Regions from separate parts of the Pseudarthrobacter sp. MDT3-1 genome, predicted to be linked through region 2. Evidence: predicted binding sites of a transcription regulator. Region 2 holds the regulator's gene; the other holds the start of a gene.
What was found. Region 2 encodes LexA, which represses DNA repair genes until DNA is damaged. Its sites were predicted from a motif close to TCGAACANNTGTTCGA; they were not measured.

Region 1: ACX80X_RS06280 (DUF6504 family protein) is a predicted target of LexA. The motif match lies at 1,538-1,553, and genes of this name have one in related genera.

Annotation. Positions count from the first base shown of each region.
Region 1 is NZ_JBTNDX010000006.1:52,898-56,300, forward strand. It holds gene ACX80X_RS06275 (DNA polymerase III subunit alpha) at 1-1,147, opposite strand, end outside; gene ACX80X_RS06280 (DUF6504 family protein) at 1,144-1,479, opposite strand; gene ACX80X_RS06285 (hypothetical protein) at 1,634-2,023, shown strand; gene ACX80X_RS06290 (chorismate mutase) at 2,097-2,417, opposite strand; gene ACX80X_RS06295 (VOC family protein) at 2,437-2,859, shown strand; gene ACX80X_RS06300 (SOS response-associated peptidase) at 2,884-3,403, opposite strand, start outside.
Region 2 is NZ_JBTNDX010000001.1:36,274-39,676, forward strand. It holds gene ACX80X_RS00170 (histidinol-phosphate transaminase) at 1-609, opposite strand, end outside; gene ACX80X_RS00175 (LysM peptidoglycan-binding domain-containing protein) at 688-1,128, opposite strand; gene lexA (transcriptional repressor LexA) at 1,478-2,224, shown strand; gene ACX80X_RS00185 (ATP-dependent DNA helicase) at 2,238-3,403, opposite strand, start outside.

The DNA.
Region 1 (3,403 bases), on a different contig from region 2:
TGATCATCCGGGAGACCTCCGCGACCGTGAGGAAATAGGAGGAAAACCCGAGGTTCCTGATGATTCCCAGCTCGTGCTCCAGCCGCGAGCGCATGTCCTTGTGGGCTGAGCCTGATATTCCGGGGAACCGCCTGCTGATCCCGGCCTCACAGCGCTGCACCAGTTCATCGTGCGGGTCCCGGCTGATGCCTATGACCGATGCCTCGGGGACCACCGGCTGCTTCCAGCCCATGTCAGTCACCGGGTCAATCCGGCAGAAGTCGGCGAGCGCCTCGGTCTGCGCCATCAGCTGTTTGAGGTCCGCTGCGCCATACCCTGCGGCGCGGATGATTTCCTTGCCGAGCTGAAGCATCTGCGCTGAGGATTTGAGCCAGGCCTGCCCGTTGGGCTGGAGCAGCGGTTCGGCCGCGAGCTCGGGGAGGGACTTCAGCGTCCGGGCGGAGTCGAGCACGTCAGCTGTGGCGGCGCCGTCCTCTGCGCAGTAGCGGACAGCGTTGGTGAGCACGGCGGGTACGTGGTGTTCTTCCGCGAGTTTGAGCATTCGTACTGCGTGGGCGGTGCTCAGGGGCGCTCCGGGGGCAGTGAGCTGGGAAACGACTTCCGCCACCAGGGTTCTTGGGGGCATGGCGTCCAGCCAGCTTTTGAAAAGGGTGCGCGGACGGAGGTAGCGCCGGCCGCTCATGGCCCGTCCAACGTCGGAATCCGGGCCGATCAGGACCGTCAGGACCGGTTTCAGGGTTTTGGGGTCGAGCGTGCGGGAGGCGAGTTCGGCGCGGGTGACCGCCACGGGCACCGCTCCCCCGGCTTTGCCGGAGGTGCGGGCATGGGCATCGGACACCAGCCGGCACAGTGCGCGGTAGCCCGCCCCGTTGTTGTGGCCGCGGGCGAGCACCACCACCCTGCCGGCGAGCTGGGTGCGGTGGTCGCCGTCGTCGTCGAAAACCGCAAGGTCCACCCCCACGATGGGGTCGATGCCGGCTTCCATGCAGGCTTTGAGGTGTTTGATGGTGCCGTAGAGGCCGTCCCTGTCCGTGCAGGCGAGCGCGGTTGCGCCGTCCGCGGCGGCAACCTGGGCCAGTTCGTCGGGCCAGGCAACGCCATAGTGTGCACTGAAGGCCGTGGAAACGTGAAGGTGGGAGAAGCTCATGCTGTTTGTGGCCGGAGGGCGTCGTGGATCCGCAGGAGCCTCCAGCGGCCGCTGCCGGTATGCCGGCTCAGGTCCAGGGTGAGCGGCTCTCCTGCATCCCGGGGGCCGGCACCCCGCGGGTCCGCCTGCACTTGGACGCGCCAGATTTCGTGGTCCACCAGCCCCGGCCCGCTGCCGAGCGGCGCACGGCGTTCCTCGGCCCACCACTGCCGGCGTTCATACCACCGGACGGGCTCGGCGCACACCGTGTAGTGCCGTCCGGCCCACTGGAGGTTCAGCGGCTGGCCGGCGGGGGTGCAGACAACGTCCACGGACTCGCTGAACATACCCATGGGCGCCTCCCGGAACTGAACGGAGCTGATGCAAAATGCTGATGCAAAAGCAAGGTATTCGAATACATGTTCGAATACCTTGAGTCTACGACGACGCTCCGACAAAACCTAGACAGGGGTGGACGGACGGGCAGCAGGGAGGCAGGATTGTGGCATGAGCACCAATGACGCACTCCTCAAGCACGTAAGCATCAAGGCCCAGGACGAAAAGCTCGTGGCAACCTTTGATATCGACGGCAACATACCGGGGGCAGGTGCGTACGTAGTGGGACTGGTGGCGGCGAGCCCTGATTACTCATCGCAAAGACGCTTGGGCATTGAGTTCATGAACGGGGAGGCCATTGCCTTCTACTCGTTCAGCCATGACCAGAGCGCCGAGGAAAACTATGATCTTGGCGGCGTGACGCACTCGGGCAGCACCATCACCGGCAACTTCCCCGTCGCGGCCGTCCATGGCCTGGGCAAGGGCCACATCATGTCGGCCTTCAGCGAGGCTGACGGCCGGGAGTTCCAGTCGGGCGTCGCCGTCGACGAAGCGCTCTAAGTCGACGAAACGCTCTAGGGAACACCGCGGCAGGTGCTGCCGGAACCGTGTCCGGACAGCACCCGGCGCGTCGTCAGCTGCTTTCTTTGTGGACCTTCATTTCGAGTTCAATGAACCCCGAGATCATGGCCCGGTACGTTGATTCCACGATGTCCGGGTCAATGTCCTTCTTTTCCGCGGCGGCCCGGACATGCTCGATCACCCGTTCCACCCGGCCGGGGGCGCGGACTTCAGCGTCGTCCCCTTTCAGGGTTCCGGCGATCCGGATCAGGCGTTCACGCCGCGCAATGAGGGTGACAATCTGCTCGTCAACTTCGTCGACCGCAATCCGAACCGCAGCGAGCTGTTCTTTGTCGGCCAAAGCGTCCCTATCGTTTCCTTGAATTGTTGCCATCAACTGAGAGTATCGAAGCATGCAGCCCAGAGTCGACTTCATCTCACTAGGCGTTCGCAGTGTTGACGCCTCCCGCCGGTTCTACGCGGAGGGCCTCGGCTGGCCTGTCCACCGCGAGTTTCCCGGCGATGTGGTGTTCATCCAGGTCAACCACGGCCTCATCCTTTCCCTGTGGGACGCCGCGCAGATGCACGCCGAGGCGGGGGTAGGTGCCCCCGGCCCGGTCCCCTGCATCACGCTCAGCCACAACCTGCCCAGCACCGAGGCGGTGGACCGGGTCATGGCGGAAGCGGCATCGGCCGGGGCAACTATCGTCGCCGCGCCGGTCACCCAGCCCTGGGGCGGGTACAGCGGCTATTTCGCCGATCCGGACGGCTTCCGCTGGGAAGTTGCCTACAACCCCACGTGGACAGTGGACGACGCCGGCAAGGTCACCGTTTAGGGGCATGTGGCCCCGAGTGCCGGTTTAGAACAAGGCTTCCACCGGCCGGATCAGTTCCGGGGAGTTGTTGCGTACGTTGCCCACCTCGGTGCCTACCGAATCCACATGCCAGTCGGCCGCGACTTCCTTCACGTGGGCCCGGACCAGGTCCACGAGGAAGGCGGCGTCATCGATCTGCGGATCAAGCCACGACGCCATCGTGGCCCGGTCCATGGGCAGCGGCACGCGGTCGTGCAAGGCGGTGAGCTTGCCGAAAATTGTGGACTCGGCACCGGGCGGCGGGGTGTCTGCCGTCAGGATGGATGTGGAGAGCATCCACCGTCCGGGATCACCCTCGGCCTTGGACGGATCCTTCCACCACTCATACAGGCCCGCGAACACCAGCCCGCTGCCTTTGCCTGGATGGACGTAGTAGGGCTGTTTGGCTTTGCCGGTGCCCTGCTTCCATTCGTAGTACCCGTCCGCCGGGACGGCGCAGCGACGTGACTTCACGGCCTTGCGGAAGGCCGGCTTCTCCAGCACAGTCTCGCTCCGCGCGTTGATC
Region 2 (3,403 bases):
CTCGTGGTAGGCCTCGTCAACGATGACGATGGTATGGCTGGCCTCGCCGGCCTCGTACACGGCCTCCACGACGTCCAGGCCCAGCCCAGTGCCGGTGGGATTGTTCGGCGAGCAGAGGAAAACGATGTTGGGCTGAAGCTCTTTGACCTGCAACGCGGCCGACTCGGCACTGAGCCCGTAATCGTCGGCCCGCTGCCCGACGATGTACCCGGTGTCCGTGCCGCTGGCCAGGAGCGGATACATGGAGTACGTGGGCGGGAATCCCAGGGCCGTCCGCCCGGGTCCGCCGAAGGCCTGGAGAATCTGCTGGAGGACCTCGTTGGACCCGTTGGCCGCCCAGATGTTGGTGGCATCCAGACCGTGGCCGAGATATTCGGCCAGCGCTTCCCGGAGTTCGGTGAACTCACGGTCCGGGTAGCGGTTGAGGCCCGCCGCGGCTTCCGTCACGGCCACGCTGATCGCGGCCCGGACGTCCGCCGGGACGCCATGGGTGTTTTCGTTGACGTTCAGCAGGATAGGTACATCCAACTGCGGGGCACCGTACGGGGTCAGTCCGCGGAGGTTGGTCCGGAGGGGAAGTCTGTTCAGACGCTCTAGCTGGTCATTCACCTGAACAGTTTAGGTCCGAAGCAGACGGCCGGAAAATGTGACGGCCTGCGGCGGCACACGCCCGAGCCCGCAGGCTCTTTACCTGGTGGGGACGAAGAGTTGCTGTCCGGGGACAACGCCGCCGGCGGAAAGGTTGTTCAACTGGGCAATATCCGCGATGACATCACGGGGATCACGCTCGGGCGCAACGGTACTGGCGATGGCCCAGAGTGACTGGCCGGCCTGCACCGTGACCGAGACTGTTGGCGTTAGCGACAGGTCGGCGGCAGAATCGGCGGCCTTTGCCGGGGCGTTGAGGAAACCTGCCAGGGAAAGCAGGATTGCGGCAAGAATCACCAGCGGGATGCCGATGAGGACAATCCGGCCCCTGCGGGTCAGGCGCAGCGGCGGCAACGGTTCCCTGCGCTGCCTTGGCGCCGAACCCGACGTCGAAACGGGTGCGGACCACTGCCGCGAGGTGAGGTCCTGCACGGAAATGAACTGCGGACGCGAGTCCTGCGAAGCAGATAAAGCTGACATGAAATGAGCCCTCCTGGACCATACTGTGCTGCCCGGCGCGCCCTCCGCGTCCACTTGCCGGTACCGGCCTGAGCCGTCCATAGATTCGAATATTCGAATCCGCAAGCAACGAGTAGAACACATGTTCGAACTTTGCTTCTTCATTTTTAGCACTTATCAACGAATATTGTCGAGACTCGCTAGAACAAATGTTTGAAAAAGCCCTGTGGCTGGCCTACGTTTGGATGAAAGAACAACCACCTCTGTAGTTCATCAGCAGGGTCTGACAATCAACTCCGACACCAGCCCCGGGGCGTTCCAGGCACCAGCGGCCGGAGCGGAGCCGGGCAACCGAAAGGCATTGGCGAACATGGCAGCACCAGCCGCCGAGGGCAAGGCGACACCGCAGCGCCGCCAACCCCCACGGACTCCCAAGGGGCTCACCGCCCGCCAAAAGAAGATCCTTGAAACCATCCAGCGCTCGGTGAATGACAACGGCTATCCGCCGTCGATGCGTGAAATCGGTGACACCGTGGGCCTGGCGAGTTTGTCGAGCGTGACCCACCAGCTCTCGCAACTGGAGAAGCTGGGATACCTTCGCCGGGACCCCAAGCGTCCGCGCGCCATGGAAGTCCTGATGCCGTTGACGCTTGACGGCGGGTCCCCTAAGGCGAACGGGACAACCAAGCCCTCAGTCCTGCACGGCATCGGCGGGACGGTCACCGAACTTCCCTCTGCCATGGACACCGCGATGGTGCCGTTGGTGGGCCGGATCGCGGCCGGCGGGCCCATCTTTGCTGACCAGGTGGTGGAAGATGTGATGCCCCTGCCCCGGCAGCTCGTGGGCCAGGGTGAGCTCTTTATGCTGCGCGTGGCCGGCGACTCCATGGTGGATGCTGCCATCTGCGACGGCGACTGGGTAGTGGTCCGACGGCAGGCAGACGCCTCCAACGGCGATATTGTCGCGGCCCTGCTGGACGACGAAGCCACCGTCAAGACCTTCCGCCAGCGCGATGGCCACACGTGGCTGTTGCCGCAGAACACCCAGTACGAGCCCATCCTGGGCGATCACGCCACAATCATGGGCAAGGTCGTCTCGGTCCTGCGGTCGCTATAGGACCTGCGCGCAGTCAGGCGCCCTTTCCGGCCAGCCTTTCCAGGGCGGCGAACGCGGTCTTGCGGTCCGTGGTGGGCCAGAACGGCGGCAGAGCGGCGCGGAGGAATCCGGCGTAGCGCTCGGTGGCCAGCCGGGAATCAAGCACCGCCACCACACCTTTATCTCCGGTGGAACGGATCAGCCTTCCCGCGCCCTGGGCCAGGCGGATGGCCGCGTGGGTCGCCGATACCGCCATAAAGCCGTTTCCGCCGGCCTGCGCAACGGCGCGGGACCGTGCGGTCATCAGCGGGTCATCCGGCCGCGGGAACGGGATGCGGTCGATCACCACCAGCCTGCATGATCCACCCGGAACATCAACGCCTTGCCACAGGGACATGGTGCCGAACAGGCAGGTATCGGGCTCGTCCGCGAACTGCTTCACCAGGGCCGTCATGGTGGAGTCGCCCTGGCAGAGAATGCTGAGGCCAAGCCGGGGACGCATCGCTTCAGCGGCCTCCTCGGCGGCTCGGCGCGACGAAAACAGACACAGGGCGCCGCCGCCGGACGCGCGGATCAGCGCCTCAAGTTCATCGAGGGCCTCCGGCGACGCCCCGCGGCCCGGCTTGGGGAGGTGCCCTGCGACGTAGAGGATCCCTTGTTTGGGATAGTCGAAGGGCGATCCGACATCGATCCCGCTCCAGCTGGGCGCGCCCTCCCCCACCAGTCCCAAGCCGCCGGCGGTCGGTTCAAAGGCTGAGCCGATGGCCAGGGTTGCCGAGGTCAGCACAACCGTGTGGCCGGCGAACAGCCCTTCGCGGAGCTTGCCGGCAACGCTAAGCGGCGCGATGTTGACCAGGACCGGCGCAGAGTCGTCGGGCTGCGCATAGCCCTGTTGCGGATCGAAGGAACTTGCGCGGGAAAACCACACAACCTCGCGGTTTTCACGGGCCACGATCAGCCGCTCGCACAGCTCGAGGATCAGCATCAGGCGTGAGCGCGCGAGCTGCCGCCCGCCGTCGGCCGTTTGGCTGCCGTCCCCCTTGGAATCGGACAGCGCGGCGCGGCAGGCCTCACGCAATTGGTCCACACAATCCAGCTGTTCGTCGTTGAGGCCATTCGGGAGCAGCCCGTTGGGCACGCCGGCCAAGGCGAGTTCCAGGTTGGCGGCAGCTGCGTTGAGGGCATCCACAGTGATGGCCG